Regions from separate parts of the Streptomyces sp. DG2A-72 genome, predicted to be linked through region 2. Evidence: riboswitches for the same ligand, from Rfam matches in the RefSeq annotation. Region 2 holds a riboswitch; each other region holds the start of a gene.
The links. A riboswitch is a leader RNA that binds a small molecule or an ion and turns the genes downstream of it on or off. The one in region 2 is predicted to bind cyclic di-AMP.
Positions count from the first base shown of each region.

Region 1 (7,436 bases), 210 kb from region 2:
GCGCGCGAAGAGGAAGTCGCCGGTGAGCACGGCGACCGAGTTGCCCCAGCGGACGTTCGCGCTGGGCACCCCGCGCCGTACGGCCGCCTCGTCCATCACGTCGTCGTGGTACAGCGTCGCGAGGTGCGTCAGCTCGACGACCACGGCGGACGGCACGACCCCCGGTGCGTACGGGTCCCCGAACTGCGCGGAGAGCATCACGAGCAGCGGCCGGAACCGCTTGCCGCCAGCCCGCACCAGATGCTGCGCGGCCTCGGTGATGAACGGGACCTCACTCTTGGTGGCTTCGAGCAACCCTTCCTCGACAGCCGTCAATCCGGCCTGGACATCGGCTTCCAGAGCCTGGTCCCGCACGCTCAGCCCGAACGGCCCGACGACGGTCACGAGGGGTCTCCTGTCTGCTGGTGTCCACTGGCGTTTACACGGTTTGTCGATAGGTCGCTGCCATCACTCAAGTCAGCGTATCCGGTCACCTTTCGATCACCGATGCCCACCCACCCGTGCAGCACGGGCGGTATCGGATCACGACCGGTATGTTTTCGATCATCTGAAAAGAATGGAAATCTATCGACTTACTCGGAAGTAGGGAGGTGTGTCCATGAACATCCGTACACCCTTCCCCTACGAGACGACTCACGACGACCTCCGCATCCCCCTGTCGGACGGGACCCTGCTGTACGCGCGCATGTGGCGCCCGCTCACCGACGAGCCCGTACCGGCGCTCCTCGAATACCTCCCGTACCGCCTGACCGACTGGACCGCCCCGCGCGACTTCCAGCGCCACCCCTGGTACGCGGGCCACGGCTACGCCTCCGTCCGGGTCGACGTGCGCGGGCACGGCAACAGTGAGGGCGTGCCGGGCGACGAATACGCGGTGACGGAACTGGCCGACGGGGTCGAGGTGGTCAACTGGCTGGCGGCGCAGCCCTGGTGCGACGGCAAGGTGGGCATGTTCGGCATCTCCTGGGGCGGCTTCAACTCCCTCCAGATCGCGGCCCTCGCGCCCGAGCCGCTCAAGGCGATCGTGACTGTCTGCTCGACGGACGATCGCTATGACAACGACGTGCACTACATGGGAGGTTCCGTCCTCGCGGACATGCACGCCCGGGCCGCCACCATGCTCGCCTTCGCCTCCCGGCCGCCCGATCCGCGGTACGTCGGCGAGGCCTGGCGCGAGATGTGGGTCGAGCGCATGGAGGCCGTCCAGCCCCTCGTCCACACCTGGCTCGCCCACCAGACCCGGGACCGGTACTGGCGCCATGGCAGCGTCTGCGAGGACTACGGCGCGATCAAGGCGGCCGTCCTCGCGGTGGGCGGCTGGCACGACCCGTACCGGGACAGCGTGCTGCGGCTCGTCGAGCACCTTCCGTCCGATCGCGTACGAGGACTGATCGGCCCCTGGTCGCACCAGTACCCCGACCGCGACCTGCCGCCCGGCCCGGCGATCGGGTTCCTCCAGGAGACGCTGCGCTGGTGGGACCACTGGCTGAAGGGCAAGGGCGCGCTCCCCGAGACCCTGTTGCGTGCCTACGTCACCGACTCCCACCGCCCCGCCACGGCCTACGGCACCCTGCCCGGCCGCTGGGTCGGCGAGCCCGCGTGGCCCTCCCCGAACGTGACGACGGTGACGTACGCCTGTCAGGGCGCCCCCGTCCTCGTACGGTCGCCGATGCACACCGGGGTGGACGCCGGCCGTTTCCTCCCCATCGGCAACGATGCCGACCTGCCGCCGGACCAGCGGGAGGAGGACGCGCGGTCGGTGTGCTTCGAGTTCGCGGTGGCCGAGGAGACGTGGGTACTGGGGCGGGCGCGGGTGGGGCTGCGGGTGACCGCGGAGGCGCCGCGGGGGCAGGTCGTGGCGAGGGTATGTGACATGGCGCCGGACGGCTCGTCGACCCTGGTCACGCGCGGAGCGCTGAACCTCTCGGCACGACAGGGCCGCGACCGAACCGTGCCGTGGGTGCCGGGCACCACCGAAGAGGTGACCATCGAGCTGAATGCCATCGGCCACGCCTTCCCGCCCGGCCACCGCATCCGGCTCGCCGTCTCCTCCGCGTACTGGCCGTGGATCTGGCCACAGCCCGACTCGGCGGCGGGCTTCACCCTGGACCCGGCGGGCAGCTTCCTCGAACTGCCCGTACGAAAGCGGGAATTTGACCGAAATATCCGTTTCGAGGAGCCCGAGCAGGCCGAGCCGCTGGGCGTCAACTTCCCCGCCACGCTCGACGAGCCGCACCCCGAGCGCCTGGTGGTGCGGGACGTCGCGCGGGGCGCGTGGCGCCTTGAGGTCGACCCGCGGTACGGCGGCACACGCGTGTACCCCGACGGACTGGAGTGCACCGAGGACGCGCTGGAGACGTACACGATCGACGAGACGGACCCACTGTCGGCCCGCGCCCGCTCCGACTGGTCGATCCGGCTGCACCGCCCGGAACAGGGCTGGAACACCACGGTCCGCAGCCGCTCGGAGATCGGCTGTGACGGGGACCACTTCACCGCCTCCGACGAGGTGATCTGCACGGAGGGCGACCAAGTCATCTTCCATCGGACCTGGGAGAAGCGCATCCCGCGAACGGCCGGTCGATAAAACCCTCTTGGCCCGATTGCCCGTTTTGCCATTCTTTCGAACGCACGTGACTTGACTCACGTCCCGGCCTGCACAGAAAACACACAGGCATCCGCCGATCCGCCTTCCGCCATGGCCAGTTGAGCTTGGCAACCGCAAAGGATCAAGCAGCACATTCGCCCCACACCAAGGTCAATAGGTGCGATGTGTGAATCCGATGCTTGTTTCGGACATGTGCTCTCGCATACGTTCCCGGCCTGTCGGGCGGACGCCGAATCCTGCCGCCGCCCGAGCGACCCATTGACCAACTCACCGCACGGCAGGAGCGGGGGACCCAGGTAAGCCGCCGGACCGGACGCCGCGCCGGGACGGCTCGGGGTGAAGCCATGTCCGTCAGGGTGTGGCCGGGCACCTCCCAGCCCGAACCCGACAGCTCACCTCGCAGGCGCCGGAGAGGAACTTCGCCATGGCTGCAGCCGGTAAGCACCGTCGTACCAGAACCGCTCGCATCACCCGCGCCGTCGCCGTCGCCGGCACCGGCGTCGCCGTCCTCGCGCTGCCGGTCATCGGCGCGACCAGCGCCTCGGCGGCCACCCCGACCGTCGCCACCGCCACCTCGCTGGGCTACGCCGACACCCTCGACGGCTGGATCCGGGCGTCCCTCCAGGTGATGGCGCAGAACGGCATCCCCGGGTCGTACGACGGCATCTACCGCAACATCATGCGGGAGTCCTCGGGCAACCCGGCCGCCATCAACAACTGGGACTCCAACGCCGCCGCGGGCACCCCGTCGAAGGGCCTCCTCCAGGTCATCGACCCGACCTTCGAGGCGTACCACGTGGCCGGCACCGCGTTCAACCCGTACGACCCGGTCGCGAACATCACCGCCGCCTGCAACTACGCGTTCCAGCGGTACGGCTCGATCGACAACGTCTTCGGCGCGTACTGAGAACTACCCCGTCGGGTAGAGACGTTCGAGGACGACGGCGATGCCGTCGTCCTCGTTCGAGAGGGTGATCTCGTCGGCCACCGCCTTGAGTTCGGGATGGGCGTTGGCCATGGCGACGCCGTGCGCCGCCCAGTCGAACATGGGGATGTCGTTGGGCATGTCCCCGAAGGCGACGGTCTGCCCAGGTCCCAGTCCCAGATGCTCGGCGGCCAGCGCGAGCCCGGTCGCCTTGGTCACCCCGCATGGCTGGAGTTCGACGGTCCCGGGCCCCGACATGGTGACCGTCGCGAGTGAACCCACCACGGCGCGCGCCGTCGCCGCCAACTCGTCGTCGGACAGGGCAGGATGACGCAGCAGCACCTTGCTGATGGGCGCGCACCACAGGTCGTCGCGGCGCCCCACGCGTACGGCGGGCAGGGTCGGGTGGGGCATCAGGTACCCCGGTTCGATGAGTGTGAGCCCGTCGACGCCATCCTGGTCGACGGCGGCGTACACCTGCCCGATCTCCGCCTCGATCTTGCCGAGCGCGGTCTCGGCCAGCTCCCGGTCCAGCGTGACGGACCACAGCAGACGGTCCGCGCCGGCGTCGTACACCTGCGCGCCCTGTCCGCACACCGCGAGCCCCCCGCAGCCGAGGATGTCGAGCAACGGCCGCACCCTCGGGGCCGGCCGCCCCGTCACCACCAAGTGCCGGGCGCCGAACGCCGTCACCTGCGCAAGCGCGGCGAGCGACCGGTCGGAGAGCGTGTCGTCGCCCCGGAGCAGGGTGCCGTCCAGGTCAGTGGCGATGAGTGAATATGCGATGGGTGCGGCCATGATCAGAGAATACGGACAGAAAGCCCCACCGACTCGACGCGAACAGGACGCCTCCTACGGCGACTTGGGCCGGAGCGCCCCCGTTTCACTCCCTCGGGACGCCCCTGGACCGGCTGACACCGTGACGCCGTGACGTCTCCTTCCCGAAGGCACCTCCAGCAGGCCACCGCCGCCGTCCGGAACGGCTTCGGTGACGTCGCTGACCTGCGGCTGCCGCAGCAGGCCTCGCCCCCGTAACGTGTGCCGCGACCACATGACACACCTGGCATACGGACCGCACGAGAGCGAGGCAGCACCCATGCCCCCCTTCGATGTCCCCGAGGGCGACCCCTTCGGCCCGCACAACCTTCCGTACGGTGTCTTCTCCCCCGCCGTTACCACGGAGCGGAGGGTCGGGGTCCGGCTCGGCGACCACGTCCTCGACGCGGGCGCGGCGGCGCACGCGCTCGGCTCCCCGTACGCCCCCCTGCTCGCCCGGCCCACCCTCAACCCGCTGCTCGCCGCGGGCCGCACCACCTGGTCGGACGTACGGCGCGCGCTGACGGCGTGGCTGACGGTGCCGTCCCACCGGGAGACCGTCGAGCCGATGTTCCACCCCCTGTCCTCGGTGACCCTGCACCTCCCCTTCGAGGTCGCGGACTACGTCGACTTCTACGCCTCCGAGAACCACGCCCGGAACGTCGGCCGTATCTTCCGCCCCGACGCCCCCGACTCCCTGACCCCCAACTGGAAGCATCTGCCGATCGGTTACCACGGCCGCTCCGGCACGGTGGTCGTGTCGGGCACGGATGTCGTACGACCGTCCGGGCAGCGCAAGTCCCCCGCCGATCCGGCGCCCGTCTTCGGCCCTTCCGTCCGCCTGGACATCGAGGCGGAGGTCGGTTTCGTGGTGGGCACGCCGTCGCCGATGGGCCGACCGGTGGGGCTCGGTGACTTCCGGGACCACGTCTTCGGCCTCTGCCTCCTCAACGACTGGTCCGCACGCGACATCCAGGCCTGGGAGTACGTCCCCCTCGGCCCGTTCCTCGGCAAGTCCTTCGCCACGTCGGTGTCGGCGTGGATCACGCCGCTGGACGCGCTGGAGGAGGCGCGGGTGGCGCCGCCGGAGCGGACACATGCGTTGCTGCCCTATCTGGACGATGCGCAGGAGGAGCCTGGTGGCTACGACCTGCGCATCTCGGTCGCCGTCAACGGCCATGTGGTCTCCGAGCCCCCCTTCTCCACCATGTACTGGACCGCCGCCCAGCAACTGGCCCACATGACCGTCAACGGCGCCTCCCTGCGCACCGGCGACCTCTACGGCTCCGGCACGGTCAGCGGCCCGGCCGAACACGAACGCGGCTCCCTCCTGGAACTGACCTGGAACGGCCGCGACGCCCTGGAACTCCCCGACGGCAAGCGGACGTTCCTGGAGGACGGGGACGTGGTGACGCTGTCGGCTTGGGCGCCGGGGGCGGACGGGGTGCGGGTCGGGTTGGGGGAGGTTGTGGGGCGGGTTGTGGCGGGGAGCTGAGGCGGAGAGCTGACGCGGGGGGGGGCCGGAGGGGGCAGGCGCGGGGATCGGGTGGTGCTTGTGCCATGACTCGGGCGTCCAACGCCGTCATACTTACGGCGGGCGGGATGCCCAGTAGCCGCACCCCCTCCCGAAGCGCAGCCTTCCCGACCAGGATCCGGAGACCCTGGCATGACCGTCTGCCTGCTCCTGCTGAGCGTCGTCGCCCTCACGGCCGCCGTGCCGGTCCCGCGTGCGCTGACCGGGGCGGTGTGGCCGGAGCGGGAACCCGTGGTCGGGCTGTGGGTGTGGCAGTGCCTGGTCGCCACCGTGCTGCTGTGCTGCCTGACGGCGCTCGTGCTGGGCACGGCCGCCGTCTTCCACACCGTCCGCGACCGGGTCTTCGCCCCCGCGCCACCGTCGGTGACCGCCGCGTACGACCTGTCCACGGCCCCGGCCTGGGCCGCCGCCCTCACCCTGCTGCTGGCCTGCGGAGCCGCCTGGACGACGGCTGTGCTCGCCCGCGAGCTGGTGGAGGCGCGCAGGCGCCGCGGCCAGACCCGAGCGCATCTGCGGGAACGCGCCCCCGAACTTCCGGCCGGGCTGGGTGCCGCCGCGCGCGGTCCACTTCTGGTCCTCGAGGACGAGTACCCCGACGCCTGGTGGATGCCCGGCAACCCGCCCCAACTGGTCGTCACCACCGGCGCCCTGCACCGGCTGACCGACCACCAGCTCGACGCCGTCCTCACCCACGAACGCGACCACGCCCGCGCCCACCACGACTGGCTGCTGCACCTGTCCACCGCCCTCGCCACCGGTTTCCCCCGCATCCCGCTCTTCGCCCACTTCTGCGACCAGACCCACCGCCTGGTCGAACTCGCCGCCGATGACACGGCATCCCGCCGGTGCGGCCACCTGACCACCGCACTGGCGTTGATCGAGCTCAACCAGCACCGGGGCGTCCTCTCCTGCGCATCCAGCCACCGCCTGCTCGGCGAGCGCGTGGACCGGCTCCTTGAGCCCCGCCCACGGCTGGGCCGCCGTCGCAGGATCATCGCTACGACGACGGCCGGGCTGGTGCCGTTGCTGCCCCTGCTGATCCTTTTCGGCCCGGGGTTGACGGCGTTGGCGTAAGGGGACCGGAGGGGGATGGCCCCGCTACTTCGGGTCGCGGTTGAAGACCGACTTGGACCAGAAGTAGCCGAGTGCGGTGAGGGCGAGGCACCAGGCGATGGCGAGCCACCCGTTGTGGCCGATCTCGCTGCCGAGCAGCAGACCGCGCAGGGTCTCGATGGCCGGGGTGAACGGCTGGTACTCGGCGATCGGCTGGAACCAGCCCGGCATCGCGTCGATCGGGACGAAGGTGCTGGAGATGAGCGGGAGGAAGACCAGCGGCAGCGCGTTGTTGCTGGCCGCCTCGGCGTTCGGGCTGACCAGTCCCATCCCGACCGCGAGCCAGGTGAGCGCCAGGGTGAACAGCGTGAGCAGGGCGAATGCCGCGATCCACTCCAGGGCCGTGGCATCCGTGGAGCGGAAGCCGATGGCCACGGCGATGGCGCCGACGAAGACCACGCTCATGACCGCCTGTAGCACGCTGCCGAGAACGTGCCCGA
Region 1 is NZ_JASTLC010000001.1:6,078,865-6,086,300, reverse strand. It holds gene QQY66_RS29060 (polyprenyl synthetase family protein) at 1-384, opposite strand, end outside; gene QQY66_RS29055 (CocE/NonD family hydrolase) at 599-2,587, shown strand; cyclic di-AMP (ydaO/yuaA leader) riboswitch at 2,867-3,029, shown strand; gene QQY66_RS29050 (transglycosylase SLT domain-containing protein) at 3,033-3,515, shown strand; gene QQY66_RS29045 (HAD family hydrolase) at 3,519-4,331, opposite strand; gene fahA (fumarylacetoacetase) at 4,630-5,844, shown strand; gene QQY66_RS29035 (M56 family metallopeptidase) at 6,016-6,957, shown strand; gene QQY66_RS29030 (ABC transporter permease) at 6,982-7,436, opposite strand, start outside.
Region 1: it holds a riboswitch for cyclic di-AMP, as region 2 does, so the genes downstream of both, QQY66_RS29050 (transglycosylase SLT domain-containing protein) here and QQY66_RS30045 (C40 family peptidase) in region 2, are expected to answer to the same signal.

Region 2 (7,436 bases):
GCTGGTCTGACCACGGACGGGGGCGGTACGAGAGCGCCGCGGTTCAGTGGTGGCCCGGCCGCGGCGCCGGGCCCAGTGCCCGCACGGCCCAGCGGTAGTGCCGTACGGCCTTGATCACGCCTATCAGACCCGTCAGCCACAGGATCGTGCCGATGCCCATGTCGAGGGCGACATCGCTGTAGCGCGTGCGGTCCGGCTCCGCACCGACCGCTGAGGCGAACGACGCCCACAGGCCGATCACGCAGAGCGCGACGGAGGAGAGCAGCCAGAAGAGGCTGAGGCCGGGGGAGCGGAGACCGGCGTCCGTCGCCGGGTCGCTGTCCAACTGCAGCCAGGCGTCGAGGAGTTGCCGTATTCGATGGTCGCGGCGGATGGCGTGGGCCAGGGTGATGACCGACGGGGACAGGGCCGCGAGGCCGAGCAGCGCGAAGACGGGGCCGAGGAGGAAGCCGAGCGGATCCCGCTCCTCCAGCTGCTGCAGCGGGATCACCAGCAGCGCCCACCCGATGATCGCGGAGAGCGCCAGCAGCCACAGCAGCAGTACCCGGTGGACCCCGATGCTGCACCGGCGCAACTCCTCCAGCGCCCGCCACCGGTCCGCCAGCAAGGCCGCCCGGTCCGGCCACATCCTGCTGTGCGGCGGTGGGGGAGGCGGCGGCAGTGGGGAGCGCGGCATCGACACCTTCTCGGGGCACGGGACGTCGTACGAAGCGTTTCGCAGACGCTACCGTGCCGACGTGGGCATGCCACGCCCTGTGGTGTGCCGGCGGACACCTTCACGCCACCCGCGTCGCCCCCGCGAACGGCATCTCGTCGATGGGCGCCAGCCGTACCGGCGCCGAGGGGTTGGGGGCGTGGATCATCCGGCCGTTGCCGACGTAGAGGCCGACATGGCTGATGCCGGAGTAGAAGAACACCAGGTCGCCCGGGAGGAGTTCGGCGCGGGAGACCCGGCGGCCGGCGTCGATCTGGGCGTAGGTCGTACGGGGCAGGGAGATGCCCGCGGAGCGGTACGCGGCCTGCATGAGGCCCGAGCAGTCGAAGGCGTCGGGACCGGTCGCGCCCCACACATAGGGGCTGCCGAGCTTCTGGTAGGCGTACGAAACGGCGGAGGCCGCACGGGCGTTGGGCGCCGTCACCGGTCCTGTCAGGCCGTCCCGTGCGCCCGTACGTGAGGCGCGGCCGGTGTCCGCGAGCGGGGCCCGCTCCTCGGCCGTCAGCTCGGACAGCAGCCGCCGGGCCGCGTCCAGCTTGCCGGTGACCGTCTTCTTGTGCCGTTTCAGCTCGGCCTGCCGGGACGACAGCGAGGTCAGCTCGATGTGCGCGGCGCCGCGCAGCTGCTCGATCTCGCGCAGCTGCTTGCGTACGCGGGCGACGGACGCGGCCTGACGGCTGCCCGCACGTTCGGCGAACTCGGCGCCCTGGAGGTATCCGTCCGGGTCGGCGGAGAGCGCGAGCTGGAGCGCGGGGTCGAGGCCGCCGTCGCGGTACTGTGCCGCCGCCATCGAACCCAGCGCGGCCCGCTCGGAGTTGAGGCCGTCCGTCTTGCGCGCCGCCTCGTCCCGCAGGTCCCGCAGGCGCTGCTCGGTCGCCTCCGCCTTCTCCTTCGCGCCGTTGTACTTCTCGGTGGCGACCTCCGCCTCCTGGTACAGCTTGTCCACCTTCGCCTTGACCTGAGCGGGCGTCAGCTCCGGCTCCGCGTGCCCGGTCCCGTCCAGGCCGGTCGCGGTCGCGGCGCCCGCGAGGGCGATCGTGGCGGCCGTACGGACCGAGGTGCCGCCGGTCGAACGCTGTCGGGGCTTGCGGTGCGCTGCCACGTGGACCTGCACGTCCTTTCGTACGACCGCCGGTGCGTGGGCGCGGCGGCTCTGCGTCCGGCGGCGGCCCGCACAGGGGGAGCTGACCGCCGCCGGACCTTCTCGGCGGGTGATCGACTGCCGCCCCTGGCCCGGGCGGCGGTGGGGAGCCGGTCACCTGGGGGAGGACGCTAAACCCGGGTGTGTCGGACGGGTAACGCATTGCGCGGAACTGACGCGAGCGGACCGCGCGGTGACCGTAAGTGATCGTGATCCCGTTCCGGGGCCGTCGACTTCACGCAGTGTGGTGACCGAAGTGCGGATTCCGGGACCCCCGGGGATGGCGGGCTGCTATGGACCGCATATATGCACCCTCCGTGCGAAGGGCGGGCCGGTGTCATGTGCCGCGTACGTCTCTGATTAGGCTCCGGCCTCATGGACGTACTCATCCATCTCTTCGTCGGCCTGCACATCATCGGCATCGCCGCCCTGCTCGGCGGCTTCTTCACCCAGATGAAGGCGATGGGCCAGGGCACCGCCCGCTTCGTCCCCGCGATGCTGCACGGCGCGCTGACGATGCTGGTCACCGGCGCGATCCTGGTCGGCCTCAACCAGGCCGACGACCAGTCCGTCAACAACGTCAAGATCGGTGTGAAGCTGGCGCTGCTGGTCGTGATCCTCGGGCTCGTCTATGTGAAGCGCGACGACGAGAAGGTGGAGAAGCCGCTGTTCGGCCTGGTCGGACTGCTGACCACGGCGAACGTCTTCATCGCGGTGCTGTGGACCTGACGTCCTGCGGTGCGGCGGCGGAGGTGACGGCGGCCCGCGCGGCAGTGATCGCCCCGGCTGCGACCGCGAGCCAGGCGGCCACCGCGATCCGCAGCAGCACCTCACCCAGCCCCTCCAGCCACGGCACATCGAGGGCGGAGGACACCGAGAGCGTCGCCGCCGCCGTCATCCCCAACGGGAAGACGGTCGCCCAGCGCCGCACGTCGTAGCCCAGCCGAGGGCGGGCGAACTCGGCGACGAGCAGGACGGCGTACCAGGCCAGGTCGAGCACGAGCACCACGGCGGTCATGAAGCGCAGGACGCCGTCGTTGTCGTCGTTCCAGAGGTACAGGGCCGCGCTGTCGGCGGCGACGATTTTCGACCCGGCGAGCGCGGAGATGGCGAGTGCGCCGCCCGCGACCCAGTGATCACCGGCCCCTTCGGCCACCTGCCGCAGATCGAAGCAGGCCAGCGCGACGCAGTACAGCACAAGACCCAGCCAGAACAGCACCATCGCCGCCCGCGCGAGCCAGGCCGCCCCTCGGCGGCAGCCAGTGTGGCGCCGAGCACCGCGAGTCCCTGCGTGGCCACGCAGCCCAGGAACACCGCGCCCGGCATACGCCGCCGCCAGTGCCGTACGACGGCGAAGAGCAGCACCGGCCACAGCACGGCGGCGGCCAGCGCGAGCAGCGCCTCGGCTAGCGGCTGCCGGCCCAGGCCGAGAAACGCGTACCCAGGACCGTCGTCGCCGCCACGGCGGTGAGCGCGCCCGGCGTCGCCGCCTCCGCGACCCACCTCTCCCGCTGCCGCAGCAGCCGTACGGCGAAGTCCGCGGCCAGCCCCAGCCACGCCGCGCAGGCCACCGCGAGGGCGATACGGGACAGGACCTCGTACCCCGTCAGATGCAGACCGACCGACATGACGCCGGTCGCCATCACGGCGGCACCGGCCGCCGGCGAGCGCTGTGCCCACCAGGCGCGGAGGGGAGAGGGGCGGGGCATGGGCCCGATGGTAGGGAGCGGCACGCGCCCTGAGAGCGGGGCACGCGCGCGTGCGTACGGAAACCCCCTGTGCCGCGTCCCTGTCCCCTCAGGCCGGCCGTACCACGCTGTGGATCGACGACTCACCGTCGTAGTAGATCGACTCCTCGCGCACATAGGCCCCCGGCTTCGGTGCGTGGATCATCATGCCGTTGCCGATGTAGATGCCGACGTGGCTGATGTCGTCGTAGAAGAAGACCAGGTCGCCGGGTTGGGCGGCGGAGAGGGAGACGGTCGTGCCGGCGTTCACCTGGTCCCAGGTGGTGCGCGGGAGGGAGATGCCGGCGGCGTTCCAGGCGGCCTGGGTGAGGCCGGAGCAGTCGTAGGAGCCGGGGCCGGTGGCGCCCCAGACGTACGGCTTGCCGATCGTGGAGCGGGCGAAGGCGAGGACCTTCTCGGCCTTGGCGGCGTACGAGGAGTCGGCCACGGAGGTGTCGGAGGACTCCGACGTGCCGGTGCCGCTCTCCTGCTGCTGTTGCGCCGCCTCCTGGGCCGCCGCCTCCGCCGCGGCCTGCTGCCTGGCGAGTTCCGCGGCCTTGCGCTCGGCCTCTTGCTGCTTCTGCCGCTCGATCTGCGCGAGCCGCGCCTTCTCCTCGGCGGTCAGCTTCGACAGCAGCTCGCGCGCGTCGGCCAGCTTCTGCTGGACGGTCGTCTTGGCGGTCTTCAGGTCGCCCTGCGACTCGGTGAGCGTCTCGAGGCTCGCGGTGGCTTCCCGGCGCTTCTCCATCGTCGCGGACTGCTGCGTGACGAAGTCGTCGACCGCCTCCTTCTGACGGCCGGTCATCCGGCTCATCAGCTGGGTCTGGTCGAAGTAGTCCTGCGGGGTGTCCGCGAGCAGGAAGGTCGCCGTGTCGGGGGCGGAGGCGCCGGTGCGGTACTGGGCGGAGGCGAAGGAACCCAGTTCCTCGCGCGCCTCGTTGAGTTTCTGTGTGCGCTGCGCGACGTCGTCGAGGAGGGTGTCGACGCGCTTGCGCTGCTTGGTGGTCTTCTCTTTCGCCGAGTTGTACTTCTCGGTCGCCGACTCGGCCTGGCGGTAGAGGTCGCCGACCTTCTTCTCGACCTCTTCGAGACTCGGCTTGTCGTCGGCCGCGGGAGCGGCGTTGGCCGACTGGGACAGCAGGGCCACGGAGGTGAGGGCCGCCGTGGCGAGGGCGGGGGTCCGTATGCCTGCGACGCGCGAACCCGAAGGACGCGACTTGCGGTGCGACGCCAAGGGAGGCGACTCCTTCCATCTTCCGCCTACCGAGTTAGCTGTCGGGTTCGGGCGGGTGGTTCGGAAGGGTTGCCCTACGACCGCTTCCCGAGGGAAGTCCGGTCGATTCACCCCAAGTTCGGTGGGTCCCCGGCTCCGGTCCGCCCCGTGGGCGCGCCGGACTCGGCGGAGGCCGTACGGCCCGGCGACGTTCGCCGGTAGGGGTCGTGCGGCCTGGAGGAACGCTAGCCAACTCGTGTGGCCCCTGTGAAGGTTGATGGGCGATATGCCCGATACATTTTCGTGACCTTAGCCCAGGGCATCGCTCCCCGTGGTCAATATGGAGGGATCTGCGGCGAGTTGTTCGTATTTTGTCCGGAGTGGCCTCGTCCGCCCGCTTCGGGGCGGTAGCTTCCAGCCAGCCACGGTCGGGAGCCGTGGCGGCTGAGAGGGGGTACGGCCATGAGGAAACGCACCGCACTCGTCATCGCCACAGGAGTCGCACTCACCGCCACCGCGGGCATCGCACCCGCGAGCGCAGGCGCCGGACAGGACGGCCGCACGGGCGGCAAACCCGTCGTCCGCGTGATCGCGAAGGGCCTCGACAATCCACGCCAGCTGTCGTACGACCACGGGCGCCTGTACGTCGCCGAGGCGGGCCGCGGCGGCAAGAAATGCATCGGGGAGGGGCCGGAGGGCGAGACCTGCATCGGTCTCTCGTCGGCCGTCACCAAGATCTACTGGAACGGGGGTGCATGGAAGCACTACAGGGTGGTGCAGGGACTGCCCTCGGCCGCCGCCCCGGACGGAGGCTTCGCGACCGGCGTCGACGGGGTCTCCGCGCGGCACGGCAAGGTCTGGGGCGTGGAGACCTTCGCCCCGCCGGAGGCCGGAGTGCCCACGACCCCGCCCTGGAACAAGCTCGGCAAGCTGCTGAAGATCACCCACGGCAAGGCGAAGATCGCCGCGGACATCGCTGCCGTGGAGCTGAAGCACAATCCGCACAAGGCATCCGTGGAGTCCAACCCGTACGCCGTCCTCGCGCTCCCCGACGGCCGCAAGATCGTCGCGGACGCCGCAGGCAACGACCTGATCGAGGTCTCGCCGTCAGGCCGGGCCCGCCCCTTCACCGTCTTCCCGGACCACGACAAGAACCAGTCCGTCCCCACCTCCCTGGCGCTCGGCCCCGACGGAAAGCTCTACGTCGGCGAGCTCAACGGTGAGACCGAGAAGCCCACCGCGCGCGTGTGGCAGGTCGACCCCTGGACCGGCAAGATCCTCGGCTGGAAGTCCGGCTTCGGCTCGATCACCGGCCTCGCCGTCAACGACAAGGGCGACCTGTACGTCAGCCAGCTCTTCGCGGGCGTCGTCACCAAGGTCTCCCACGGCAAGCGGACGAACGTGAAGGTGCCGTTCCCGGCGGGCGTGGCCGTCGACCCGTACGACGGCAAGGTCTATGTCTCGGCCTGGTCCGTCGCCGACCGGGACGGAACAGATCTGGGGCAGGGGAAGACGCCGGGCGGCCAGGTCTGGAAGATCCTCGGCTTCTGAGCCGGCCGGAACTTCGCGGACCCGGAACTTCGCGAACTCTGAGACCCTTGGGGCTTTGGAAATCGGCGATGTTCTCAGGGCGGCGGCGGGCTGTCAGTGGGGCGCCCTAAACTCGGAGAGCGATGAGCAGCCTCTTTGACGACAGCTTCCTGGCGAACCTCCAGGCCCCTCGGGCCCATGCGGAGGAACCCCCGCCGCCGCCCGAGGACGATCATGTGCCGGAGCCGATTCCGGATGATCTGTTCGGCGGGAAGTTCGACGCGCCGCCGGACCGGGACGCGTACTACCGGGACGGCGCGCACCGCCCGGCGGTGGACCCGGCCGCGCTCCTGGACGGGCTGAACGAGAACCAGCGAGCGGCCGTCGTCCACTCCGGCTCCCCGCTGCTCATCGTGGCCGGCGCCGGCTCCGGCAAGACGCGTGTGCTGACGCACCGCATCGCGTACCTGCTCGGCGAGCGCAAGGTGCACCCCGGCCAGATCCTCGCGATCACCTTCACCAACAAGGCCGCCGGCGAGATGAAGGAGCGCGTCGAGCAACTCGTCGGCCCGCGCGCGAACGCGATGTGGGTGATGACCTTCCACAGCGCATGCGTACGCATCCTGCGCCGCGAGTCGAAGAAGCTCGGCTTCACGTCATCCTTCTCGATCTACGACGCCGCCGATTCCAAGCGCCTGATGGCCCTGGTCTGCCGCGACCTGGACCTCGACCCCAAGCGCTACCCGCCCAAGTCCTTCAGCGCCAAGATCAGCAACCTGAAGAACGAGCTGATCGACGAGGAGGACTTCGCCGCCCAGGCCACCGACGGCTTCGAGAAAACCCTCGCCCAGGCGTACGCGATGTACCAGTCGCGCCTGCGCGAGGCCAACGCCCTCGACTTCGACGACCTGATCATGACGACGGTCAACCTGCTGCGCGCCTTCCCGGACGTTGCCGAGCACTACCGCCGCCGCTTCCGGCACGTCATGGTCGACGAGTACCAGGACACCAACCACGCGCAGTACGCCCTGGTACGCGAACTCGTCGGCACCGGTGAGCACGATGAAGACGTACCGCCCAACGAGCACGACCTGCTCCCCGCCGAGCTGT
Region 2 is NZ_JASTLC010000001.1:6,286,980-6,294,415, forward strand. It holds gene QQY66_RS30020 (response regulator transcription factor) at 1-10, shown strand, start outside; gene QQY66_RS30025 (hypothetical protein) at 44-676, opposite strand; gene QQY66_RS30030 (C40 family peptidase) at 777-1,817, opposite strand; gene QQY66_RS30035 (hypothetical protein) at 2,232-2,585, shown strand; partial or broken gene QQY66_RS30040 (tellurite resistance/C4-dicarboxylate transporter family protein) at 2,563-3,565, opposite strand; gene QQY66_RS30045 (C40 family peptidase) at 3,654-4,817, opposite strand; cyclic di-AMP (ydaO/yuaA leader) riboswitch at 4,825-4,995, opposite strand; gene QQY66_RS30050 (ScyD/ScyE family protein) at 5,259-6,347, shown strand; gene pcrA (DNA helicase PcrA) at 6,470-7,436, shown strand, end outside.

Region 3 (7,436 bases), 2.9 Mb from region 2:
TGTATCGCGCCCACCCCGAATGGGTGCAGCACCAAACCGGGCGCAAGCGGACGGAATTCCGCAATCAGCTCGTACTGAACCTCGCCCGCGACGACGTTCAGGAGTACCTCTGGGAGCAGCTCGACACGCTCCTCTCCAGCGCCCCGATCGACTATGTGAAGTGGGACTTCAATCGCTGCTTCACCGATGCGGGCTGGCCGGGAGAGGCGTATCCGCAGCGGTTGTGGGTCGACCATGTGCGTGCGCTGTACGGGCTGTTGGACCGGCTGCGGGACGCGCACCCCGGAGTCGCCTTCGAGTCCTGCTCGGGCGGCGGCGGCCGGATCGACCTCGGGGTCATGAGCCGTACGGATCAGGTGTGGACCTCGGACAACACCGACCCGCTCGACCGGCTCGCCATCCAGCACGGCTTCAGCCAGATCCACCCGGCACGGGTCATGGCCGCGTGGGTCACCGACAGCCCCAACGTCCAGCTCAACGGCCGGGTCAGCTCGCTGCGCTTCCGGTTCGTGAGCGCCATGGCCGGGGTGCTCGGGGTCGGCGGTGACCTCACCGAGTGGACGGACGACGAGCTGGCCGAGGCCCGGAAGTGGGTGGGTCTGTACAAGGAGATCCGGCCCCTGGTGCAGCGCGGCGACCTGTATCGGCTGCGGCCCCCGCAGGGCGGGCTGAGTGCGGTGCAGTACGTGCTCGGCGACGAGACCGTCGTCCTCGCCTGGCTCGAGGCGCAGCGTTACGGCGAGCCCGTTCCGGCGCTGCGACTGCGCGGCCTCGACCCGACAGCGTCGTATGAATGCCGCGAAACGGGCGAAGTTCACCGGGGTGCGGTCCTGCTGCATCACGGATTGCGCACAGGGCTACGCGGTGACCTCGATGCGGCAGTTCTCCGGCTGCGTCGCATCTGAGCGATCTGTCCGAATTAGGATCTTCATTCCAACTCGCTCTGGGATAAAGCCTCCTGGGGGGAGCTGCGTGAGCAGCGTCATATTCGTGACCGAGCGTTGTCCGCCATGTTCACGTAATTCACGTGTTTTTCCAGGGGATTGAATCCGTCGGCGGGGGTGGAATTCACGGAGGGTGACTGGGTTTTCTCACAAGGGATCAAGAGAAACGCACAGCCATGGAACCTCTTGCTTGTCCCTTTGCGTCTTGGTCGCTTACGTTCGCCACCAATCCGGACGGACGCCCAATCCTGCCGCCGCCCGGAGACCGCTCAACTCACCCGTGAACGGCAGGAGCGGGGGACCCACAGGTACAACCGCCTGTTCCGGTCTCCGGAACGGCTAGGGGTTAAGCCGCCACCGCGCGGCCGGACATCTCCAGTCCGCACCCGACAGCTCACCTCGTAGGCGCCGGAGAGGAATTCGCCATGCCCGCGAAGGGTAAGCACCGCCGTCCCAAGAGCCAGCGCTTCACCCGCTCGATCGTCGTCGCCGGAACCGGTGGCGCCGCGCTCGCCCTGCCGCTCCTGGGGGCCACCGGAGCGCATGCCGCTCCCGCCAAGTCGGTTTCGGAAAAGGCCGTTCAGTCGGTTCCGAAGACCGAAAAGAAGGCCGCCGAGAAGACCGCCGCCGCGAAGAGTTCGGGTGTGCGGACCTATTCGGTGCGGGCCGGTGACTACCTTTCGAAGATCGCCGACGAGCAGAATGTCAGCGGTGGCTGGCAGAAGCTCTACGCGGACAACCGTGAGGCCGTCGGCTCGGACCCGTCGATGATCCACCCCGGCCTGAAGCTCTCGATCGGCAAGAAGGCCGCGACCGGTTCTTCCAAGCCGTCGTCCTCTTCGTCGGATTCGTCTCCTTCATCCTCTTCTTCGAAGAAGTCGTCCGGGTCTTCTGATTCATCTGGTTCGTCTGCTTCGGGTTCGTCGAAGTCGTCCTCGAACACGGCGACCACCCAGTCCTCCGACACCACGAGTACGGCCGGCGGCTTCACCCTCCCTGTGGCCGGTGCCAGGGTCGGTACCCCGTACCGCATGTCGGGCAGCATGTGGTCCAGTGGCTACCACACCGGCGTCGACTTCGTCGTCCCGACCGGCACCTCGCTCAAGTCCGTGGGTGCGGGCACGGTCGTCTCCGCGGGCTGGGGCGGCGCGTACGGCAACCAGGTCGTTGTCAAGCTGGCCGACGGCTACTACGCGCAGTACGCCCACCTGTCCTCGCTCTCCGTCTCCAACGGACAGACCGTGACCGAGGGCCAGCAGATAGGCCTCTCCGGCGCGACCGGCAACGTGACCGGCCCGCACCTGCACTTCGAGATCCGCACCACCCCGGACTACGGCTCGGACGTCGACCCCGTCGCCTACCTCCGCTCGAAGGGTGTCTCCGTCAGCTGACACCCGGCGCCTGAAGCGTCCCCCACGCCACCGAAGGCCGGACCCCGATCCCCGGGTCCGGCCTTCGGTGTTGGCTGTGCGGACCCCCTCAGTGCGCGAAGACCGTACTGGCCAGGACCACTGGACAGCGGTGCCGCCGAGGATGCTCAGCAGGGCGTTGCGACACCACTGGTGCAGGCCGACGGTGACGGCCAGGGCTGCCGACGGGGGGATCGCGCGCGTGTCGGTGAGGGGCACCTCGCGCAGGCAGTGGACGACCAGGATCACCATGACGCCGGCGGGCATACGGGCGCTGAGGTACTGGACGGTCGTACTGGCGCGCAGCGGGGCGAGGGCGGCGAAGGGGAGGGTGCGCAGGGCTCGGGTGACGGCGGCGGTGACGAGGACGGCGGCTATGGCGTAGGGGGTGTCAGGCATGGCGTGCCCTCTTGCCGGTCGTGCAGCGGCGGGCCGGCAGTTCTGCGGTGAACAGGGCGAAGGCGGCGAGGAGCAGTTGGCCCGGGAAGAGGAGCCGCGCGGCCACGGCGCTGAGGAGGGCGAGCGCCGGCGTGGGCAGGTCGTCGCGCAGCTCCCGGAGAGCATCGAGGGCGAGCACGGTGAACAGGGTGGTCAGAGCGAAGTCCAGGCCGGTGACCCCCTCCGGGAAGAGGGAGCCGAGCAGGGCTCGGGCGGTTGCGCTTCCGGCCCAGTACAGGTGCATGAGGAACTGCAGCCACAGGATGCGCCGGCCGGCCCAGGACCGGGCCTCCTCCCCGGCGGTCAGGGCGTACGTCTCGTCGCTGAGTGCGAAGGTGCCGTACGCGGTGCAGGGGGAGGAGAGCGCGTAGAAGACGTGCCGGACGTTCACCATGAAGGCCGTCGTGGCGATGGACGCCAGGGGAGCGGCCGCGGTGGCCAGGCCGATCAGCAGGAACTCGAACGATCCGCCGTAGATGAGCGCCGCGGACATCGACCCCGAGGCGCTGAGGCGCGGGCTGGAAGTGCTCATCGACATCGAGACCTACGCCCGGGACCGCAAGATGTTCGAGGAGTTCGAGTCCACCGTGGCCGTCGCCGACCACGCCGACCAGGCCGCCTACGAAGCCTTCGTCACCGACAAACTCGGCGACCTGCCTGCCGTGCTGCGCCTCGAATCACATCTCACCATGAAGAAGATCAAGGCTGACGGCTGAGCATATTCCTGAGTTGGCGAACACTTTAGGAGTGGCTTATCTCACCGTCCGTCAACCCCTTCCTACGGTCGCGTAGCTCACATCCGAAGGTGAATCATGGGCCGACGTGGCAGACGATTCGAAGAATGACATCAGATCAGTGATCGGGTCGTACGTGGCGGTGGGGGACAGCTTCACCGAGGGCGTCGGCGACCCCGGCCCTGACGGGGCGTTCGTCGGCTGGGCCGACCGATTCGCGGTACTGCTCGCGGACCGGAGGCCGGAGGGCGACTTCGAGTACACCAACCTTGCCGTGCGCGGCAAACTCCTCGACCAGATCGTGGCCGAGCAACTCCCGCGGGCCGTCGAACTCGCCCCGGACCTGGTCTCGTTCTGCGCGGGCGGCAATGACATCATCCGGCCCGGAACCGACCCCGACGAGGTCGCCGAGCGCTTCGAGCGGGCGATCGTCCGGCTCACCTCGGCCGTCGGGACCGTCATGGTGACGACCGGCTTCGACACCCGGGGCGTCCCGGTGCTGAAGCATCTGCGCGGCAAGATCGCCACCTACAACGGACACGTCCGGGCCGTCGCCGACCGGTACGGCTGCCCGGTACTCGACCTGTGGTCCCTGAAGACCGTTCAGGACCGGCGGGCCTGGGACGGCGACCGGCTCCACCTCTCGGCCGAGGGGCACACGCGCGTGGCGCTGCGCGCGGGCCAGGTCCTCGGGCTTGAGGTCCCGGCCGACCCCGAGCAGCCCTGGCCCCCGCTGCCGCCGCGCGGCACTCTCGACGTGCGGCGGGACGACGTCCACTGGGCGCGCGAGTATCTGGTGCCGTGGATCGGGCGGCGGTTGCGCGGGGAGTCCTCGGGCGACCATGTGACGGCGAAGGGCACGCTGTCGCCGGACGACATCAAGGAGCGGATCGCTTCCGTGGCCTGAGTCTGTGCTTCAGCGGGGCGGTGGGCGGCCGGCTCAGCGCCCCGCCCGGCTCACCGCTCCCGTCCGGCTCAGCGCCCCGCCTGGCTCACCGCTCCCGTCCGGCTCACCGCTCCCGTCCGGCTCAGCGCCCCGCCTGGCTCACCGCTCCCGTCCGGCTCAGCGCCCCGCCTGGCTCAGCGCTCCCGTCCGGCTCAGCGCTCCCGCCCGGCTCACCGCCCCGACGCGGTGAACGCCTCCCGCTCCAGCCCCAGTTCGCGGGCGAGGGCGTCATCCACCCATTCCTGCGCACGCGCGCGTGACACCGCTCCGGCGTAGGCGGTCATCTGTACGGCGAGTCCGTCGAGGAGGGCCGTGAGGCGCAGGGCCGCGCCGGTGGGATCCGGGCAGCGGAACTCGCCCGCGGCCACTCCTTCGGAGATGACCTCGGCGATCGCGGCCTTCCACTCCTTGTCGAGGTCCCGGGTGACTTCTCGCAGAGCGGGCTCGCGCAGCGCCGCCGCCCAGCCCTCGATCCACAGCCGCCAGCCCTTGGCCTGGCCCGTGGGCGCGTACCACCGCACGGCGGCCCGAAGCCGGCGCAGCGCTGTCGTACGGCGGCCGAGCAGCCGGCGCAACTGCGCGAGGTCCGCCTCGGCGGCGTGGGTGAAGGCGGCGGCGACGAGCTTCTCCTTGGTGGAGAAGTGATAGAGCACCAGCGCGTTGCTCACACCCAGTGCCGTGGCCACGTCGGCGATCCGGACGGCCGCCACTCCCCGTGCCTCGATCTGCTCGATGGCGGCCTTCAGCAGTTCCTCGCGCCGCTCAGCCACGCTCAACCGCACCCTCGCCACGCGCTCACCCTACCCAGAACATGTCAACGGCCCTCGTCACCGATACCACCCGAACCGTGCGGCGATCACCGGCAGCCGGTCCGCGACGATGGCATGCGCGGCGGCCCGCGGCGTCGTCCCGTCCGTCTCCGCCCGGGCCAGCATCAGGCCCACCAGGGCGCGCATCGAACGGCGCGTGTACGCGAACGCCTCGTCCGCGTCCGCGCCGATGTCACCGAACAGCGTCCACCACCACCAGGCGTTCGTCCCCGAGTTGACGACCACGTCCGGCAGCACGGCGACCCCGCGCGCGGCCAGCAGCTCCTCCGCCTCGGGCAGTACCGGCATATTGGCCGCCTCGACGATCCAGCGGGCGGTGATCCGCTCCTGGTTCGCGGCGTCGATCGCGTACGAGACCGCCGCCGGCACCAGCACCTCCGCGTCGACGGACAGCCAGGCGTCGCCCGGCAGTTCCCGGTCACCGGGGCGCAGCACGCCGCGGTCGACGGTCCCGTACGCGTCCCGCGCGGCGAGCAGCGCCTCGACGTCGAGCCCCCGCGGATTGGCGATCGTGCCCTTGATGTCGGCGACGGCCACGACGGTGAGCCCCGCGCGCGTGAGGAAGCGCGCCGTCGCCCCGCCCATGGTGCCCAGGCCCTGCACGGCGACCCGCGTTCCGGCGTACGGCACGCTCGCCCGGTCCAGCGCGGCGAGCGCCGACTCGGCGACCCCGCAGCCGCCGACGAGTTCGTCGAGCCCGATGCCGTCCACGTCGACGGCGAACGCGTCGGCGAGCCGGCGCCGGGCAGCGGCCTCGTCGTCCAGCAGTGGATACATGGCCTGGATCGACGACACGAGCCCCGCCTCCGCGGCCGCCCGGTCCACCAGGTCCTGGGTGAGCCCTAGATCCTCGCCCGTGGTCCAGAGAGTCTCGATGTACGGCCGCATGGCGCGCAGGTAGCGCACCAGCAGTCCGTACGCGTCCGGGTCCTGCGGATCGCAGTCGATGCCGCCCTTGGCGCCGCCGAGGGGGACGTACCGGCCCTCGGGGTCGTAGTGCAGCGCCTCCTTCATGGTCATGCCGCGCGCGAGTGAGGTGACCTCGTCGAGGGTGCAGCCCGCCCGCATCCGCAGACCCCCACTGGACACACCGCGCACCAGCCGGTCGACGACCAGAAAGCCCCTCCGCCCGGTGACGTGGTCGGTCCACACGAGCGACATCAGGGGGGTGGTCATGCGGGCTCCTCGAGATGAGCGTTACTGAATGGCCAGTCAGTATCGGGATGGGCGCCCGGTCGTGTCAACGAGAAACCGGTTGACGGGCCGGCAGGGCAGCGCGTCATATCGTCGACGGAAGGCGGAGGGAGCGGGACGAAGCTATGGCTCATGTCGTCGAACTGACCTACTACCCCATCAAGGGGTGCGCCGGGACCTCGCCGGGCGAGGCGCTCGTGACACCCGCCGGTCTCGCCCACGACCGCAGCTTCATGGTCGTCAGCGAGGCGGGAGTGTTCCGGACGCAGCGGCGGGATCCGCGGCTGTCGCTCATCCGGCCGGAGGTCGGCGCCGGAGGGGAGCGGCTGGTGCTGCGGGCGCCGGGGTACGAGGCCGTGCACGTCGACGTGGACGCGTCCGGGGCTCGGCGGCCGGTCGACCTGTTCGGGAATCCGTATCAGGGGATCGACCAGGGGGACACGGCCGCCGCGTGGCTGTCGGACGTGCTCCGGGCACCCAGCAGACTCGTCCGCGTGCCGCCCGAGCACGACCGGGTGACCGACGGCCGGACACCGGGTACCTCCGGCTACGCCGACAGCTGCGCACTGCACATGCTCTCCCGCTCCACCCTGGACCTCCTCAACGCCAAGGTCGCGGAGCGCGGTGGCAGCCCGCTGTCGCTGGACCGCTTCCGCCCGAACGTCGTCGTCGGCGGCTGGGACGAACCGCACACCGAGGACCGCGCCCATCGCATCACCCTCGGCGACGCCGAACTGGGCTACGCGAAGCTCGCCGTCCGCTGCGCCGTCACCCTGGTCGACCAGGAGGCCGGGACCAGGGACGGCCCGGAACCGCTGCGCACGCTCGCCGGCTATCGCCGGGCAGCCGAGGGCGGAGTCGCGTTCGGCGCGAAGTTCGCGGTGCTGCGGCCCGGCAAGGTGACGGTCGGGGACGAGGTGGACGTGCGGGTCTGGGGCGAC
Region 3 is NZ_JASTLC010000001.1:9,170,103-9,177,538, forward strand. It holds gene QQY66_RS43510 (alpha-galactosidase) at 1-905, shown strand, start outside; cyclic di-AMP (ydaO/yuaA leader) riboswitch at 1,201-1,365, shown strand; gene QQY66_RS43515 (LysM peptidoglycan-binding domain-containing M23 family metallopeptidase) at 1,370-2,335, shown strand; partial or broken gene QQY66_RS43520 (branched-chain amino acid transporter permease) at 2,424-2,752, opposite strand; gene QQY66_RS43525 (AzlC family ABC transporter permease) at 2,745-3,284, opposite strand; gene QQY66_RS43530 (hypothetical protein) at 3,268-3,507, shown strand; gene QQY66_RS43535 (SGNH/GDSL hydrolase family protein) at 3,647-4,432, shown strand; gene QQY66_RS43540 (TetR/AcrR family transcriptional regulator) at 4,642-5,262, opposite strand; gene QQY66_RS43545 (glutamate dehydrogenase) at 5,299-6,477, opposite strand; gene QQY66_RS43550 (MOSC domain-containing protein) at 6,621-7,436, shown strand, end outside.
Region 3: it holds a riboswitch for cyclic di-AMP, as region 2 does, so the genes downstream of both, QQY66_RS43515 (LysM peptidoglycan-binding domain-containing M23 family metallopeptidase) here and QQY66_RS30045 (C40 family peptidase) in region 2, are expected to answer to the same signal.

Region 4 (7,436 bases), 1.5 Mb from region 2:
CCCCAGGCGGCACGACTGCCCGCAGCCAAGGCGCAGCCCAATAAAGCAGCCCGATAGAGCAGCCCAGCACAGCAGCCCAGTAAAATCGACCCCACTGTGTCTGAGACTCACCACGCCCCCGAAGCCGATCACGCAGCCGGCATGTCCATCCGGCACCGCCGCGCCAAGGGGGAGCCGCGGTTCCCCGACGGGCCGAAGGCCGACCCCGCGGGGTCGCATTTCGAGCGGCGGATTCGGAGTTTTCAGCCGCGGCGGAGCAGGGTGACGGCGGGGCAGGCGGATGCGTTGCAGCGGCTGTGGCCCCAGTGGGGGCTGGATATCGACGGGCAGCTGGTCGTCGATCTGACCGAGCTGTTCGGGAACGCGAATCCTGTCGTGCTGGAGATCGGGTTCGGGATGGGGGAGGCGACCGCTCAGATGGCGGCGGCGGACCCCGGGACCAACATCCTCGCCGTCGACGTGCACACCCCCGGCCAGGGCAATCTGCTCAACCTGGCCGACCACCACGGCCTGTCCAACATCCGCGTGGGCAACGGCGACGCGATCATCCTGCTCCGCGAGATGCTCGCCCCCGACTCCCTCGACGGGCTGCGCGTCTTCTTCCCCGACCCCTGGCCCAAGAAGCGGCACCACAAGCGGCGGCTGATCCAGCCGGAGTTCCTCAGCCTCGCCGCGACCCGGCTGAAGCCGGGGGCGACCGTGCACTGTGCGACCGACTGGGAACCGTATGCCGAACAGATGCTCGAGGTGCTGAGCGCGCACCCGGACTTCGAGAACACGCAGCCCGACGGCGGTTTCGCGCCCCGTCCCGACTTCCGGCCGCTCACCCGTTTCGAGGGCCAGGGGCTGGACAAGGGACATGTCGTGAACGACCTGCTCTTCCGTCGCGTACTGCACGAAGGTCTCCAGTAACCTTCCCTCGTTAGGGTCAAAGCCGTGGCCACCAGTCCCCCTTTCCCGCCGCACACCGGCGACCCCGCCGGTGGCACACGGCGGCACGCGCACTGGTGGCAGAAGCGATGGGTGCGCTACGGCGCCCTGATCACGCTCCTCACACTCTCCGGGCTCGTCATCCTCGCCCTGGTCCGCGAACAGACCGGCACGGAGGGGTTCCTGGTCGGTCTCGGGCTGTCCGTGTTCCCCGTGCCGCTGCTGATAGCCGCCTTCCGCTGGCTCGACCGGGTCGAACCCGGCCCCTGGCGCAATCTCCTCTTCGCCTTCGCCTGGGGCGCCTGCGCGGCGGCGCTGATAGCGATCGTCGCCAACAGCTTCGCGACCAGATGGATCGCGACGGCCACCGCGGATCCGTCCAGCGCGGACACCATAGGGGCGACCGTGATAGCGCCGATCGTGGAGGAGTCGGCCAAGGCGGCGGCCGTACTGCTCGTCTTCCTCTTCCGGCGACGCGACTTCACCGGGATCGTCGACGGGGTGGTGATAGCGGGGGTCACCGCGACCGGCTTCGCGTTCACCGAGAACATCCTCTACCTCGGTACGGCCTTCGGGACCGACCAGCTCACCGGCGACCGCGGCATCGCCTCCGTGACCGCGGCGACGTTCTTCGTCCGCATCATCATGTCGCCGTTCGCCCACCCGCTCTTCACCGTCCTCACCGGCATCGGCTTCGGTGTCGCCGCGCTCTCGGCGGACCGGCAGCATGTCCGGCGCGTGCTCGTGCCGCTGTCCGGGCTGCTGCTGGCGATGGGCATGCACGCGATGTGGAACGGCTCGTCGAGCCTCGGCGAGTACGGGTTCTTCGCCGTGTACGCCATCTTCATGGTGCCCGCGTTCGGGCTGCTGACCTGGCTGGTGATCTGGACGCGGCAGCGGGAGCTGAGGACCGTACGGGCCGAGTTGCCCGCGTATGTCGCCGCGGGCTGGCTGGGGCCGGCCGCGCCCTTTGTGCTCGGGTCGATGCGGGCGCGGCGGCTGGCCCGGGAGTACGCCCGTCGTCACTTCGGCAGGCCGGCGGGGCGGGCGGTGGCGCAGTACGAGGCGTACGCGACGTCGCTGGCGTTTCTGCGGCACCGGGGGCGGCGGGGGCGGGCGGGGGCCGACTTCGTCGTACGGGAGCGGGAGTTGCTGCATGAGCTGTGGCAGCGGCGGGGGGTTGCGGGGCCGGCGCTGGACCATGCGGCGCGGGTGGCTGCGCCGCCTTTGCCGGTGTACGGGGCGTATGGGAATGGCGTGCAGTATCCGTATCCCGCGTACAACCCGTATCGGACCTAGCCGGCGTTGCGAGTGGCCCGGCGTGAGGGCTGGGCGGGGGTGGGTCGCGCAGCCCGGCACTGACGGGGTGCCGCCTGCGCCCACCCGTGCCGCCCCAGGCGGCACGCATGCCCGCAGCTCGGCAGCAGGACAGCGGCCCCCGCAGCAGAGCTACCTCAGGGGTTCAACCCCTTGCTCCGCAGCCACGCCATCGGGTCGATGCCGCTGTCGGAGCCGCCTGTGTGGACCTCGAGGTGGAGGTGGGCGCCGGTGACGTTACCGGTGGCGCCGACGCGGCCGATGACGTCGCCGGTGGCGACCTTCTGGCCGACGCTGACGCTGATCGAGGACTGGTGGGCGTACCAGAGCTCGGTGCCGTCGTCGAGGGTGAGGACGGTCTTGTAGCCGTACGAACCGTCCCAGCCGGCCTCGGTGATCGTGCCGCTGTGGATGGCCTTGATGAGGGTGCCCGTGGGGGCGGCGAAGTCGAGGCCGGTGTGGTAGCCGGAGGACCAGAGGGAACCGGCCTGACCGAAGGTCGAGGTGATGGTGTACGAGGAGGTCGGCAGCGCGAACTGCTTGGCCAGCTGGGCGAGCCGCTCGGCCTCCGCCTTGGCCGCCGCCTCCTCCTCCGCCTTCTTCTTCGCGGCGGCGGCCTTGGCCTTGGCCTCCCGCTCCGCCTTGGCGGCCGCTTCGGAGGCCTCCTTCTGCGCGGCGGCCTGCACGGCCTGCGCGGCCTTGCTGTCGACCTGGTCCTGCTGCCGCTCGGCCTGGGCCAGGATCCGGGAGCGCAGCGCCTCACCGGCGTCGGCGGCGGACTGCTCGCTGTCGGTGGAGGTCACACTGACGCTGCTGAGCGCGGTCGCGGTGTCCGCCGAGCCCTCGGCGGCGTCGTCCGAGATGATCGAGCCCACGGACGGCAGGTCGGGCAGGGAGATGGACACCGGCGGCTTGCCGGTGTTGGCGCTGGCCATGCCGCCCGCGCCGACGGCGGCTATGACGCCGACGCCGAGAACCGTGGAGCTGCGGGCGAATGCCCCGTTGCGCTGCTTGCTGACGCGGTGCCGGCCGCGTACGGGACGAATGGACTCCTCGGTGGGGTTCCACTCCTCCAGCGGGCCCTCGTCGTCGGTGCGGTAGCCGCTGTACACAAAGGTGTCGGGCTCGCGCTGACTCGGCACGAAGGGGGCCTCTGGGGCAGGCCGGTTGGACGCCACGTAGGCGTACTCCTTTCCTTCCTTCTCGCCTACCGGGTTAGCTGACGGGTTCGGAGCAGGAAGGTCTCCTACGCGCGTATACCTGCCGTGCTTCCACGGTGGCATCCGCGCGATTCACCCCAAGGTGGTGGTTCCCCGGTTCCCTTGCGGAATTCGGCGCGTGCGCACGGAGCCGACTCTTGTGACGGCTGGGACAACCGCGCTGCGTTATCGAACGTTAATAGACGCGGGGGCCGGATTCCAAGCGGTTCCGCTTGATCGTTAACGTTTTTGCGCAGGACGTAGGGGCCATGACCGGTGAAAATCGGGCGAGTTGACCGCGACGCGGCAGCAACTCAGCAGTCACACCAGCTCTGACGTTGCGTCAGTTGTTACCGGAGCGGGACGGCTCACTCACCTCGGGTAACAACGATCACCAGCATGCTCTGAACACACCGAAGGCCCGGATCGCAATGATCCGGGCCTTCGGTCTTGAGTAGCGGGGACAGGATTTGAACCTGCGACCTCTGGGTTATGAGCCCAGCGAGCTACCGAGCTGCTCCACCCCGCGTCGTTGTGTTCACTAGTCTACGCCATCCGCGGGACACCCATGACCACACGTTGATTCACCCTGCGGGATTGCCCGCGTGGGTGAGGGTCTCCCAGGCGACGAAGAGCCCGTCGGTACCGGCCGGGCGGGTCCGCTCGGCGAGCCTGCGGGCGGCGGGGACGGTGACGTGAAGCCGGTCTTCCAGGTGATTCAGTACGACTTCCAGGTCCGGGCCCATGGTCCTGGCGACCTTGCCGCCGCACAGCCAGGCCGGTGCGGGCTCGCCCAGTTGGTGCCGGGCGTGGAGGGACAGGGCGGCCTTCAGCCGGTCCTTGACCTCGCCGTACAGGTCGACGCCCTGGTGCCAGGCCGTCTCGGCGATGTGGGCGGTGGCGGCGAGGGAGTGGCCGACGTGCTCGAAGTCACGGCAGGTCTCCTGGGTGACGCCGTCCTTGTAGGTCGACTGCTGGAACCAGTACGACCGCAGTCGCTGCGGGGTGTCCATGCCGGAGCCGGGCGGGGTGAGCGGGTGGCGGCCGTCCTTGCGCAGGTAGAAGTAGGCGGGGACACGGTCGCGGAAGCGTCGCAGGGCGTGGTCGAAGGTCTTGTGGTCGTCGAGGAAGACGGCGATCCCGATGGCCGCGTCGGTCGAGACGAGATCCCGGTTTCCGTTGACGTCCAGGACGCGGCGGGTGACCCGGGGGAGGTAGACGGTGCGGAGCATGGTCTCGAAGCGCTGTACGCGGTCGGCGGGCCAGTCGGCGCCGGGTGTGTGCCGCACGATCTCGGCGGCCCGCGCCCAGGTCGATCCGGCCCAGGCCGCCTGGAGTCCGGCGTTCTGCCCGGTGTGCCGCTTCAGCTTCGCCGACCAGCCGTCCATGATCTCCCGGGCCTTGACGGCGTGCTGCCGCTTGCCGGTGACCGTGAACACCAGGGCGTGGGTGTAGGCGGCGATGGCGTCCGTACGCTCCTGGATGCAGCCCCGGCCGGCCATGGCACCGGCCGGGCAGTTCACGGTCTTGTACGGCTCGGCCCGGTACTTGTACGCCCCGTATCTGCTGTCCCGCATGTCGAGGAACGCCTTCAGCCACGGCTGCCTGCCCGCCAGGACGTTCTCTCGTACGGCGTCCAGCTGGGCCTTGCCGACGAGGACGCCGGGGTGGGTGAACTCGGCGTCCGACGGGAGGGAGCGGGCCATGGTGCGCGAACCGTCGGCCGTCCCGCAGGAGGCGAGGAGTGCCGCGACCAGGGGCGGGATCAGCAAAGCCGTCGTCCGTCTGCGCACCGACCCCATCGCCGCCTCCGTGCCGTGATCCACACCCGGTCATTCGCAGCGTGCCCGGTACGGCGACGGGGCGCAGGATCTGATGGGCCGAAGGGGAGTTGAGGTCGGTCCGTCACGCCGGCAGATGACGGTTCGGCGCCTTCGCGCGCTCCTCGTACTCCGGCAGTACGACGACGTCCACGCCGGCCGCTTCCAGCATCCCGCTGCCGTCGGCGGCCACCACGAAGGTGTCCGGCTCGCGCCACGCCGTCACCACGCGCCGTACTCCGGCGTCCAGAATCAGCCGGGCGCACGGCGCGGGGCGGGATGCGCGGTGGGCGCACGGTTCCAGGCTGCTGTACACCGTGGCGGTGGCCAGCCGGGGGTCGGTCGCGTCGAGCTTCGCCAGCGCGGCCTCCTCCGCGTGGACGACCATGTCGCCGCCCTCACGGGAGTGGCCCCGCGCCAGCTCCGTCCCGTCGGCCGCGACCACGACCGCGCCCACGCTGAACGCGGTCGGCGAGGGAGGGCACTGCGCGGCCAGTTCGCAGGCCAGGGCGAGCCAGTGGTGGTCGGCGGCGGAGTCCAGCCGGCCGGCGCCGGGTGCTGTGGGCTCGTAGCGCATGAGCACGACGTCCTCGATTCGCCGTGTCTCCAGCAGGCGGAGGCGGCCGTCCTGATATCCGCCGGGGCCGAACAGCCGCGGCGCCTTGGGGTCGCCCACGAACAGCGGCGCCAGGACCAGCTGCAACTCGTCGGCCAGACCCTGCTGGAGCAGCTGGGTGTGGATGCGCCCGCCGCCCTCGACCATGAGGCGCCGTACGCCGCGCACCTCGTGCAGGTGCTCCAGCAGCCGGCGCCAGTCCAGTTCCGGGCCCAGCGGGAGCACGTCGGCGTCGACCGGCGTCGCGTGCAGGCGCTGGGCGCCCTGGTCCGTCGTATAGACGACCTTCTCGCCGCCCGTGTGCCAGAACTTCGCCGTCGGGTCCAGGTCTCCTGAGCCGCTGACCGTGACCTTCAGGGGGTAGGCGGGCTTGCCCGCGGCCTCCCGTGCCGCTCGGCGCTCGGTGGAGTTCACCAGGAGGCGGGGGTTGTCGGCGCGGATGGTGCCGGCGCCGACGAGGATGGCGTCGACGGAGGCCCGTACCTCGTCGACGCGGTCGAAGTCGGCCGGGCTGGACAGGAGCAGGCGGTCGGGGCCGGTGTCGTCCAGGTAGCCGTCGAGGGAGACGGCGGCGGACAGCAGGACGTAGGGGAAGGGCATCTGCGTACTCCACCTCGGCGACGGGCGGGCTTGGTTCAAGTTTGAAACAAACCTACACTGGATGCATGACGACCCGCTGGCTCACCCCCGAGGAGCAGCGCGCCTGGCGCGCGTACATCGGCGCCGTCCTCCTCGTGGAGGACGCGCTCGACCGGCAACTCCAGCAGGAAGCCGGCATGCCGCACATGTATTACTCCATCCTCTCCGTCCTGTCCGAGGCCCCGGAGCGCAAGCTGCGCATGACCGACCTCGCGGAGCGGCTGAAGATCACCCGCAGCCGGCTGACGTATGCCGTGACGCGCCTGGAGAAGGACGGGCTGGTGCGGCGCGAGAACTGCCGCTGGGACAAGCGGGGCAGCATCGCGGCGCTGACCGACGAGGGGATGACGGTCCTGGAGCAGGCGGCGCCCGGACATGTGGCGACCGTACGGGCGCTGCTGTTCGACCGGCTGACCCCGGAGCAGGTCGGGCAGGTGGAGGAGATCTTCGGCAAGGTCACCGAAGGGTTCGAGGGGGACGCGGCACAGGCGGCACCCGATGACGTGCCGTGGCGGCGGCGGTCGACCAAGCCCTGATCATGACGCGGATCACAAATGCATTGCTTCAAAATTGAAGCATGAGGTAGGGTTCGGGACCGAGGAGCTGCTTCAAATCTGAAGCAGATGTGCCCGAGGACCGGAGTACCCGCATGCCCGACTTCCCCGCCGCCACCCAGCGCTCCCGCGTCCGCGTGCCGCTGCGCTTCGGAGACGGCTACAGCGTCGATGCCGAACTGGTCACCTTCCACGGACTGGCCGACGGCCAGGAGCACGTGGCCGTCGTCCTCGGCGACCCAGGGCCCGTCCCCTTGGTGCGCCTGCACTCCGAGTGCCTCACCGGCGATGTCTTCGGCTCGGCCCGCTGCGACTGCGGCCCGCAGCTGCGCGAGGCGGTCGAGCGGATCGCCGACCGCGG
Region 4 is NZ_JASTLC010000001.1:4,775,665-4,783,100, forward strand. It holds gene trmB (tRNA (guanosine(46)-N7)-methyltransferase TrmB) at 142-912, shown strand; gene QQY66_RS22585 (PrsW family intramembrane metalloprotease) at 937-2,229, shown strand; gene QQY66_RS22590 (M23 family metallopeptidase) at 2,385-3,425, opposite strand; cyclic di-AMP (ydaO/yuaA leader) riboswitch at 3,437-3,594, opposite strand; tRNA gene QQY66_RS22595 (tRNA-Met) at 3,902-3,975, opposite strand; gene QQY66_RS22600 (alginate lyase family protein) at 4,031-5,152, opposite strand; gene QQY66_RS22605 (dihydrofolate reductase family protein) at 5,352-6,482, opposite strand; gene QQY66_RS22610 (MarR family winged helix-turn-helix transcriptional regulator) at 6,548-7,057, shown strand; gene ribA (GTP cyclohydrolase II) at 7,171-7,436, shown strand, end outside.
Region 4: it holds a riboswitch for cyclic di-AMP, as region 2 does, so the genes downstream of both, QQY66_RS22590 (M23 family metallopeptidase) here and QQY66_RS30045 (C40 family peptidase) in region 2, are expected to answer to the same signal.